DNA from 2 places in the Lactococcus lactis genome. Region 1 is predicted to be linked to the other one. Evidence: riboswitches for the same ligand, from Rfam matches in the RefSeq annotation. Region 1 holds a riboswitch; the other holds the start of a gene.
The links. A riboswitch is a leader RNA that binds a small molecule or an ion and turns the genes downstream of it on or off. The one in region 1 is predicted to bind magnesium.
Positions count from the first base shown of each region.

Region 1 (5,863 bases):
TTGGCACTTGTACCAGCAATTTATAACTATATTTTCTTAGGTTCTATGTGGGATCCTTACGGTAAATTGAATGACTTACCAGTAGCGGTTGTAAATTTGGACAAGACGTCTGAATTGAACGGAAAAAAATTCAAACTTGGTGATGATGTCATTGCTGAAATGAAAAAATCAAAGGATTTAGATTATCATTTTGTTTCGGAGGATAAAGCTTCTAAAGGGATAAAAAAAGGTGATTATTACATGGTTATCACTTTTCCAGAAAACTTTTCAGAAAATGCAACAACCTTAATGAATAAGAAACCAAAAACGGTTCAGTTAGATTATCAAACGACACGTGGTCATAACTATATTTCATCAAAAATGAGCGAAAGTGCGATGAATCAGCTGAAATCAGAGGTTTCAAAAAATATCACAGAGACTTACACCAAAGAAATTTTCGCTAAGCTTGGTGATATGAAGTCAGGAATGAAAGAAACTTCTGACGGTTCAAATAAATTGGCTGATGGAACTTCGTCAGCATTGAATGGTTCAAAAGAATTAAGTAGTAATTTGAATACTTTATCTTCATCAAGTTTAACTTTCACTGACGGCGCAAATAATTTGAATTCAGGCTTAAATAAATATGTATCAGGAGTGAATCAAGCTGCCAATGGGGGACAACAACTTTCTTCTGGTGCTGACCAATTTGTCAGTGGAACGCAACAATTGGCAGCAGGTACACAAACACTGGCTGATAAATCAAAAGAGCTGTCAGCAGGTTTAACAGAATTGACACAAAAAACAGCTTTGTCAGCAGAACAACAGGCTCAAATTAGCCAGCTTCAAAATGGCCTGACTGATTTAAATAATGCTATCCAAAATGGTGCTAATGATACGGGTTCAGCAGATTCCGTGAAAAATGATTTAGCTTCTGTGAAAAAAAGTTTAGAAGATACGCAAACGATATTAAGTGATATTGTTCCTAATCAAATCAAAGCGATGGCTCAAACAAAGGCTTATAATAGTTTGAAAACTGACCAACAAAACGAACTAAATGCAGCTATTTTAAACTCTGCTCAGTCAACTTTATCTCCTATTCAAACAAGTATGACTTCAGTTGCGGATAGTTTAACTGATGTGGGCAATCAATTGATGGGAATTCAAAATCAAACCAAAGAACTTGTCCAAAATTCTAATGTTGCTCTTCCTGGTGCAAATGCCATAATTTCACAATTGTCAACAGGGCTTTCTGACGTAAATAGTGCCCTAGCAAATCAAGTCACACCTGGTTTTGCCCAATATGCTGACGGAGTTAATCAAGCAAACGCTGGCGCTCAACAATTAGCAAGTAAATCAAAAGATTTACAAAGCGGGACAATGCAATTAGTTTCTGGATTGTCACAATTACAAGCGAATGGTTCAACTTTAACTTCAGGTTCAAATCAATTGGCAGGGGGTGCTCAACAAATTTCCTCTGGTTCACAACAATTGGCAAATGGAGGTTCAAGTTTAACAAGTGGTTTGGGCACGCTAAATACAGGGGCTAATAACTTGTCAACAGCGTTAACCAAAGCAGATGATACTCTCTCAGCAACTAATAATTCTAATGAAAATGCTAAAAAAGTAGCTGCACCGTTGAAACTTAAACATACTGACCATGACAATGTACCAGAAAATGGTGCAGGAATGACACCATACATGATTAATGTTGCTCTCTTTATTGGTGCCCTTGCGACAAATGTTGTGATTGGAATTGGTTTCTCAGGTGAAAAATGGAAATCTGGTCGCGAATTTATGTTGGCGAAAATTGGTACAAATGGTTTGGTAGCACTTTTACAAGGAATCATCGTCTGGGGAGCAGTTGCTCTTCTTGGATTGAGACCAAATCATTTGTGGGAAATGTTGTTGTCAGTACTTTTAATCAGCTTCGCTTACATGGCAATCAATACTTTCTTCTTAACGGCTCTAGGTAAGATTGGTGAATTCCTTATGATTGTAGTCTTAGTTCTACAACTGGCGACGAGTGCAGGAACTTACCCCTTACAACTTGCGCCTAAAATATATCAAGTCATCAGTCCTTGGTTACCAATGACTTATGGTTTAAAAATGTTACGTGAAACCATTGGTTTGAATGGAGCAATTTTACCAGAAGCAATTCTATTTGTGGTTATTATCGCTCTCTTTACTTTCATGTTGAGTTTCTTCAAGAAATTCTCGCGTTTTGCATAAAATAAATTACTGACAGAAAATTTTATGAATAAATTTTTTCTGTCAGTAATTTTTTATCTAGAAATTTTAAAATAAATTTGGTAAAATAAAGCTGTAAAAAGAATTTGACAATTTGGATTTGTCCTAGAAAGCACATTCGTTCAACTTTTAAAGTTTTGCTTTTTATGACAGCCTAAGGAGATAAAATGGCAGATAAATACACAGAAGAGCAAGTGAATGAAATCAAGGACAAAATTCTCTCTGCCCTTGAAAACGTCATTGACCCAGAGCTTGGGATTGATATTATCAACCTCGGATTAGTTTATGAAATTAGCTTTGAAGATAACGGATTTACAGAAATTAAAATGACATTGACAACAATGGGTTGCCCTTTGGCGGACCTTTTGACTGAACAAATTCATGATGCTTTGAAAGAAGTGCCAGAAGTTGGTGAAATCAAGGTGAACTTGGTTTGGTATCCAGCATGGACAGTTGATAAAATGAGTCGTTATGCCCGTATTGCTTTGGGAATTCGATAAATATAATAAAAAACTCCTTAGTCAGCATTGACAGGGAGTTTTTTATTTATTAACGAAATTCATTATTCAATTATAAGCTTTTTGTCTGTATATTTTAATCTTTGGTATTTTATTTTAAAAAATAATATTTTTGTCTTAGTTCTAATTTCTAAAAAATTTAGTCATAACAAGAGGTTTAATCCAATAAAAAAACATTTAATTTAGGTAATACATTTGTTATTTGACTAAAAGTATAGGTCGTGTTATGATTTTTTTGCTTAGGAATATTTTGAAAATTTAATTTAAGCAATTTTGGTTAGAGATTTTCTAACCATCGGTAGGTGAGGCTACCACAGGGATACGGGTTGCTGCCGCAGAGTCGTGGAGACACGATGAGAGGGCCAACAGTTCACGTCGAAAAAAGAAGGCGTGAAATAGTGCAACAACATCGCCCTGCGGAGCTAAAGCTTGAACGATACTTGGTACTTTAGTTCACTTGATAGTGTATCTTTTTGAAATCATACCTTGTCTACGTTCAACCGACGTAGGCAATTTTTTTATAAAAAAGGAGGTGGTGAAAATGGAAGCACAGAATAACAGTGGCTCAGACCCTGAGAGTTATAGGAAGAAAGATAGCTTAAAAGTGGACAAGCATTTTTATCACTTCAATCTAATCTAGTTCTCTGAGTTGGAGCTGTACAATCAAAATCTACTATAAATCAGAAATTGAGGTACAAGCCGATGACAAAAATATTAATTCATACAACAATAAAAAATAAAAAAATAAGAAAGAAAAAGTTATTCATTGATTTGCAACTAGAAATACTCTTTTCGTTCATTTGGAAAATTAACGAAGGGGGATTCATTTATGGATAAAAAAATTACAAAAAATAGTTTTTTAGATTTATCTATTTTGATTCCTTATTTGATTCTTTCAGCTGTTGGCTTACTCATGGTGTTTTCAGCAACTGTCCCCTATCAAATTAACCGAGGACTATCTCCTTATCGATTGGCAATTTCTCAAGGAGTCTTTATAATTATAAGTTTTGTGGCTTTAATTATTATTTATCGAGTAAAATTGAGAATTATAAAAAATGAAAAGATTTTAAAAATAATTTTTCTAATTATTATCTTGCTGATGATTTATTCAAGGGTGGGTCCTAATACATCAGCGAATGGAGCGCATGGATGGATTCCCTTACCAGGGATTGGAACTATTCAGCCGGTTGAATTTGCAAAACTTTTTACAGTTTGGTTTCTTGCTTCTATCTTTTCTAACAGACAAGAAGAGATTGAGAAAAATGATATTCAAGCAATTTTTAAGGGTAACAATCTCATAAAAAAAGTTGTAGGGGGATGGCGATTTCCGATTATCTTACTAATGATAGTGGAACTCAGTATGCCTAATTTAGGAAATACAGCAATTATTGGGCTCTTAGCCTTGATAATGATTGGTGCAAGTGGAATTTCTTGGCGATGGTTTTCAGGTTATGGGAAGATGTTGCTTACGATTAGTCTTAGTTTTTTGCTCTTTCTTTTTATCAGTGGAGGCGATTTGATTCCAGGATCTTATATTAATGCTCGATTTAAAGCATTTGTTAATCCTTTTACTGACTTGGCTTCTTCGGGTCATCAACTTGCTAATTCATATTATGCGATTGTAGATGGTGGCTGGTTTGGAAGAGGGCTGGGGAATTCGATTGAAAAACAAGGATTTTTGCCTGAAGCTCATACAGATTTTATATTTTCAGTAATAGTAGAAGAATTGGGAATCATTGGTGGAATTATAATCCTAGCTGTCATTTTTTTCATGATTACCCGAATGCTTTTGGTGGGGATGCGGGCAAAAGATCCATTTAATTCAATGATTTCAATTGGTTGTTCATCTTTTTTGTTGATACAAGTTTTTGTCAATTTAGGTGGAGCAATTGGTTTGGTTCCAGAAACAGGTGTCACCTTTCCCTTTTTATCACAAGGTGGATCATCATTTTTAATTTCAACTTTGGCAGTAGGACTGGTTTTGAATAGCTAGGCTGACGAAAAATTAAAGAGTTTAAGTAAGTTATAATTTTTAATAAAAGAAAGAAGTATTCTTGATATGAAAAGAAAAGAAATTAGACAAAAGAAAAAAATAAAAAGGTCTAAAAAAGTATATTTTGTTCGTTTTATGTCCCTTTTTGTTATTTTAGTCGTGGCAGTTAGTGCGGTTATCTATGTTCAAGCAGAGAAAACATTAACGAAAACTCATGTAAATACAAAAATAAAAAGTTCTAGTATATCTGCAAAAAAACCACTAACTATTTTGCTTATGGGAGTGGATACTGGTGATAATAGTCGGGGTGGTGCAGATTCATGGAATGGAAATTCAGATTCTCAAATTATTTTAACATTGAATCCTCGGACAAAAACAACCACTATTATTTCAGTGGAACGAGATACGATGACGAATATTGAAGATGCATCTGGAAAAATTCAATCTACTCAAAAAATTAATGCTGCTTATCCTTTAGGATTTAATAATGGTGGGTTATCATCTGCTGTCACTTATGCCATGAAAACGATTGGTAATCAAGTAGGGCTGAATCTTAATAATTTTATGATTGTTAATATGGACGGTTTAGTAAATCTTGTGAATGACGTTGGAGGAGTAGAAGTTGTCAATGATACAAATGGCTCAGATGTCTATCAAGGGACTGATTCAGGTAAAATAACTTTGCCTGGTTCAGATAAAACTGTAGATAGTGGAGCGATTTATATCTCAAATACAGAACCTGAATATAAAGCTTATGTTCCTTATCTTTCAGGAAATCCTAAGCAGCTCATCAACGGAGAACAAGCTTTAGTTTTTGCCCGAGATAGAGATACGTTAGCTAATGGGAATTATGGACGCGCCGCTCATCAACGAGAAGTTATGACTGAATTAATGAACAAGATGCTTAGTCTTAATAGTGTTTTTAAATATTAATCATTTTTTAATGATATTTCATCAGATTTTAAAACGAACATTTCGATAAATCTTGCTAATTTGACCGCACTTATGGCTTATAAAGATTGTCTTAACAAGGTAGTTTCTATTCAATATCAAGGGGTAAGTCAAATGGTGGATGGTGGAAGTTATGAATTCATACCAGAAAATGTGGATTTGGCTATTCAAAATA
Region 1 covers NZ_CP118969.1:1,663,540-1,669,402, reverse strand. The annotation lists gene PYW37_RS08310 (YhgE/Pip domain-containing protein) at 1-2,208, shown strand, start outside; gene PYW37_RS08305 (metal-sulfur cluster assembly factor) at 2,394-2,726, shown strand; M-box (ykoK) riboswitch at 3,032-3,193, shown strand; gene PYW37_RS08300 (FtsW/RodA/SpoVE family cell cycle protein) at 3,574-4,737, shown strand; partial or broken gene PYW37_RS08295 (LCP family protein) at 4,804-5,622, shown strand; gene PYW37_RS08290 (hypothetical protein) at 5,731-5,863, shown strand, end outside.

Region 2 (5,863 bases), 390 kb from region 1:
TTTCCTTTATAAATTCATCATCGGATACTTGATTGACCAATATTGGCTACATGGCATTGCAATCTCTGCAACGATACACCCAAGCTTCTTGAATGTTTCATCATCAATGTATGCTTACGGACTCTATCTATTCTTTGACTTTGCTGGCTACTCACTCTTCGCTATTGGTGTCAGCAATTTAATGGGATATGACCTCCCACACAACTTTAACAAACCCTTCTTAGCAAAAAATATTCATGACTTTTGGCAAAGATGGCACATGACTTTGAGTTTTTGGTTCCGTGACTTTGTATTCATGAGATTAGTGAAAACATTCATGGTTAAAAAATGGTCGAAAAATATGATAACCATCTCAAATGTTGGTTACCTCGCAAATATGTTACTCATGGGATTCTGGCATGGTTTAACTTGGTATTACATCCTTTATGGTTTCTACCACGCCATGTTAATGATTGGGTATGACGCATGGAAACGTCTGAAGAAACGTAAAAACTGGAAAATTCCAGATAATAAATGGACAAGTGCTATAAGTATTTTCATTACATTTAATCTAGTATTTATCAGTTTCCTTATTTTCTCAGGAATACCAAATCACATTATTATGCACTGCATAGATCCACATTTCCCACTTCCTAACTTCTAAAAGGCGTTAGGCATATCATAAAAAAACATTAGGAGAAACAAAATGAAAGAACAAATTTTTGATATTATCGAAACCGTATCAGGCACAGACGAATTCCGTGAAGACTTAGACATGGATTTATTTGAAGAAGGAATTCTTGATTCAATGAGAGCCATCATGCTCATTGTTGAATTAGAAGGCGCTTTTGATATCAGTCTTCCACCATCAGAAATGGACCGTGAAGATTGGAATACAGCAAATAAAATAGCAGCACGCGTTCAGGAAAAAAAGGATGAAAATTAAAATTTTTAGAGCCATTGGCCCATTAATTGCAGCTTTAGCCCTTGTTGGCTTACTGATATTTCTCCCAATAAATGTTGGTATGAAATACTCAAAAGACCAACTTGTTAAATTTGCTCAATCACCACTAAATACTCCAAGCTTTACAGGCTATTCAATTAAAAAACAAGCCTATTCAGACCCCGAGTTTTTACCAGTTCTTGGTTCATCAGAAATGGAACATGTGGATTCTTTTCACCCAAGTGCCTATTTCAAAAAATACAATTCTGGTTTTACGCCATTCTTAGTAGGACAACCAGGAACAACTACTTTAACCCACTTTTTCTACATGAACTCTGTGGCAAATGAGTTAAAAAATCGTAAAATTGTTTTTGTCATTAGTCCACAATGGTTTTCAAAACAAGGAATTGTTGAAAGTGAATTGAAAAACTTTGTATCCAAAGGTGAGATTTACGATTGGTTAAAAGAAGCAGATCCTAAAGAAAATACCACCACCCAACTTGCAAAACATTTATTAAGATTTAGATCGCTTAAATCTGAAGAGACGATTTATAATTCTCTAGAACGTCTAGCAGATAAAAAACCACTGACCACTCTACAAAAAATGACTGTGGCGACCAATCTTCAATTTTGGCGAAAAGAAGATTTACTCTTCTCAAGTGTTTCACAATTCACAGCACAACCTCTTGGACTTACACCAAAAATTAATAAGTTTGCTAAAGAATTACCCAATGATCCAACCTCTGAAAACTTAGAAAAATTGGCAGTTGACCAAGGAAAAGATAGTTCAAATAACAATCCTTTCCAAATCAATAATAAAGTTTGGGATAAGAAAATAAAATCTAAATATAAACATCTAGAAAATTACAAAAAACATGTTTCCTATTTAGAAAGTCCAGAGTATCAAGATTTCCAACAGCTCTTAAATGTCTTTGCCAAAAATAATAATGATGTTTTATTTGTTATTCAACCAGTAAACGGCTCATGGTCATCTTACACTGGAGTATCAAAAGCAACACTCGAAAATTTTAGCTCTAAAATTAAAACGCAATTGCGCAGTCAAGGCTTTTATCAAATTGCTGACTTAACAGATATGTATAACACACCTTATGCCTCTGGTGATACTGTTCACTTTGGTACTATAGGTTGGTTGGCTACAGACAAAGCAATTGAAAAATTCATGAAGACACCAAGCAAGGTCAACTATCATATTGATAATTCGTTATTTTTATCAAAAGATTGGGCAATGAATGGTGCAACAGAGTCTATAGTAAATTAAAAATAAAAAAGATTGACAAAAAAGAATATGTCAGTTATAATAATAAAGGTTATGTCTATGACATAATCGTCGGTAGGTGAGGCTACCGCAGGGATACGGGTTGCTGCCGCAGAGTCGTGGAGACACGATGAGAGGGCTAACAGTTCACGTCGACAAACAAGGCGTGAAATAGTGCAACAACATTGCCCTGCGGAGCTAAAGCTTGAACGATAGCTTGTAACTGATTCGCTCTATAGTAGTGGTATCTTTTTTGGAATTATTCCCTTGCCTACGTTTAAGTTTTGTAGGCAAGGTTTTTTTATATTTAAAAAGGAGGTGAAAACGGAAATGGAATCCCAGAGTATTAATAGTCCCGAGCCTGATAGGCCGCAGATATTTAACGTGATAAGAGCAGCTTTCCGTTTTTATCACCTTCTTTAAAGTGCCTAACGTTTGGGACTGTACACACAAAAATATTATAGAATATGAGGTACAGACCAATGAAAAAAATTAGAAAAACACTCGAAAACACAAAAAGAGCTACAACATTTGTAGATAACAATGAAATAAATGCAAGATTAGAATTTGCAAAAACTTCTACAAAAGAGGAGCTATTTCAAAAATTTAAAACATCAAATAAAGGATTAAGTGAAGAACAAGTAGAGATCTCTCGTGAACAATATGGAGATAATACGATTACGCGTGGTAAAAAAACTTCACTTATTAAACGGCTTTATCAAGCGTTCATCAATCCTTTTACCATTATATTGTTTGTCTTAGCATTAGTTTCAGCTTTTACGGATATTATCTTAGCAGCTCCTGGTGAGAAAAATCCCCAAGGACTCATTATCATTACTACAATGGTTTTAATCTCAGGAATTCTGCGTTTCGTTCAAGAGACTAGAAGTGGAAATGCTGCTGAGAATCTCTTAAAAATGATTACGACGACGACAAACGTTCATAGATTAGAATCAGGAAGTCAAGAGATTCCTATTGAAGAAGTTCTCGTAGGCGATATTATCCATCTATCAGCTGGAGACATGGTTCCAGCAGACCTTAGGATTATTCAAGCAAAAGACTTATTTATCAGCCAAGCCTCTTTAACTGGTGAAAGCGAACCAGTAGAAAAACTAGATTTAGCTACTGATGAAAAAGATGATTCAATCACAGAGTCAGTAAACCTAGCCTTCATGGGTTCAAATGTCATTTCTGGTAGTGCTTATGGAGTTGTAATTGCAACTGGAGATGCGACCATTTTTGGTGAAATGGCAAAAAGTGTAACCGAAGACTCAACTAAAACAACTTTTGAAAAAGGCGTTAACTCAGTTTCATGGGTCCTTATTCGCTTTATGTTAGTTATGGTTCCATTTGTCTTATTGATCAATGGTTTCACTAAAGGTGATTGGATGGAAGCTGCACTATTTGCTTTAGCAGTTGCTGTTGGTTTAACACCAGAAATGTTACCAATGATTGTGACAACTTGCCTAGCAAAAGGTGCAGTCACAATGTCAAAAGAAAAAACAATCATCAAGAACCTAAATTCTATTCAAAATCTAGGTTCAATGAATATTCTCTGCACTGATAAAACTGGAACATTAACACAAGATAAAGTAGTATTAATGCGTCATTTAGATATTCATGGGCAAGAAAATATTCGAGTATTAAGACATGGATTTTTGAATAGTTACTACCAAACTGGTTTAAAGAATTTAATGGATTTGGCAATTATCGAAGGAGCCGAAGCCAAGCAAGATAAAAATCCTGAACTGGGTGGTCTAAGTAGTAAATATACAAAAGTTGATGAAATTCCTTTTGATTTTGAAAGACGTCGGATGAGTGTTGTAGTAAAAAGCAATACTAATGGAGCGACTTCAAAAACGCAAATGATTACTAAAGGTGCAGCTGAAGAAATGTTAGACATCTGTACTTTAGTCGAAGATAAGGGAAATGTTGTTCATTTAACTCCTGAACTCAGAGCATACATTCTGAAAAAAGTTGATGAACTTAACGAAGAAGGAATGCGCGTGATTTTAGTCGCTCAAAAAACAAATCCTTCACCAGTAGATACATTCTCGGTTCAAGATGAATCTGAAATGGTGTTAATGGGTTATCTTGCCTTTCTTGATCCACCCAAAGAATCTACAGCAAAAGCAATCAAAGCACTCAATAAATATGGGGTATCAGTTAAAATCTTGACTGGTGATAACGATAAAGTTACTCGTTCAGTTTGCAAACAAGTAGGACTTCCAGTTGATAAAACTATTTTAGGTTCTGATATCGACCAATTAGATGATAATGAATTGGCAAAGGTTGCCAAGGAAGCTTCTGTTTTTGCTAAGTTATCACCTCAACAAAAAGCCAGAATAGTAACAACACTTAGAAATTCAGGCAATAGTGTCGGCTATATGGGAGATGGTATTAATGACGCAGCAGCAATGAAATCATCTGACGTTGGAATTTCAGTAGATAGTGCTGTAGATATTGCCAAAGAGTCAGCTGATGTAATTTTGTTAGAAAAAGATTTAATGGTTCTTGAAAAAGGAATTATTGAAGGAAGAAAAACCTATGCTAACATGATTAAGTATATAAAAATGACAGCAAGCTCTAATTTTGGTAATATGTTCTCAGTTCTAATCGCTAGTGCATTTTTACCATTTATTCCAATGTTATCTATTCATATTCTCTTACTTAATTTAATCTATGATTTCTCTTGTACCGCTATTCCTTGGGATAATGTCGATGAAGAATATTTGGTTGTTCCAAGAAAATGGGATGCAAGTTCTGTAAGTAAATTCATGTTGTGGATTGGCCCAACAAGTTCCGTATTCGATATTACAACTTATCTCCTAATGTTCTTTGTGATTTGTCCAGCAACATTTGGACCATTTAGCTCTCTTGTTCCTGGAAGTACAGCATATATTGGATTTATCGCGCTCTTCCATACTGGCTGGTTTGTTGAATCAATGTGGACTCAAACCTTGGTTATCCATATGATTCGTACTCCTAAAATTCCATTTTTACAAAGTCGTGCTTCGGCTCCATTAACAATCTTAACTTTCATGGGAATCATTGGACTCACAATCATTCCATTCACAAGCTTTGGAGATTCAATTGGTTTAATGGCTTTACCAATTAACTTTTTCCCATGGCTAATTTTAACAGTAGTGATGTATATGATGCTTGTCACCATATTTAAAAAAATATTTGTTTCAAAATACGGTGAATTACTTTAAATAAAAAATAAAAGTGGTGATAATTTATCCCACTTTTATTTTACTTTGGTATAGTCTATGCTATAATTAAATCAAGAAAAGTAAGGTAAAAAAATGAAAACATCAAAAAATGAACAAGACTATCTAAAGGCAATATATAGCCTAAAAAATGAAAATAATGGATCTGTTAGTATTAATGCCATTGCTCAAAAATTATCAGTATCATCACCAAGCGCCACTGAAATGATTAAACGATTAGCCAAAAAAGAACTTGTTATTCATAAACCTTATTATGGGGTATCACTTACAGACTTAGGAAATCACGAAGCGAGATTTATTTTAAAAAGTCATAGGGTCTGGGAAACTTTTCTTTTTGAGAAGGTTGGATATACAATGGAGGAAGTGCACGATGAAGCCGAAAATTTAGAACATGCTTCATCACCAAGGTTGATTGAATCTCTGTATGTCCTG
Region 2 covers NZ_CP118969.1:1,275,089-1,280,951, reverse strand. The annotation lists gene dltB (D-alanyl-lipoteichoic acid biosynthesis protein DltB) at 1-643, shown strand, start outside; gene dltC (D-alanine--poly(phosphoribitol) ligase subunit DltC) at 686-925, shown strand; gene dltD (D-alanyl-lipoteichoic acid biosynthesis protein DltD) at 915-2,201, shown strand; M-box (ykoK) riboswitch at 2,263-2,423, shown strand; gene mgtA (magnesium-translocating P-type ATPase) at 2,681-5,413, shown strand; gene PYW37_RS06420 (metal-dependent transcriptional regulator) at 5,507-5,863, shown strand, end outside.
Region 2: it holds a riboswitch for magnesium, as region 1 does, so the genes downstream of both, mgtA (magnesium-translocating P-type ATPase) here and PYW37_RS08300 (FtsW/RodA/SpoVE family cell cycle protein) in region 1, are expected to answer to the same signal.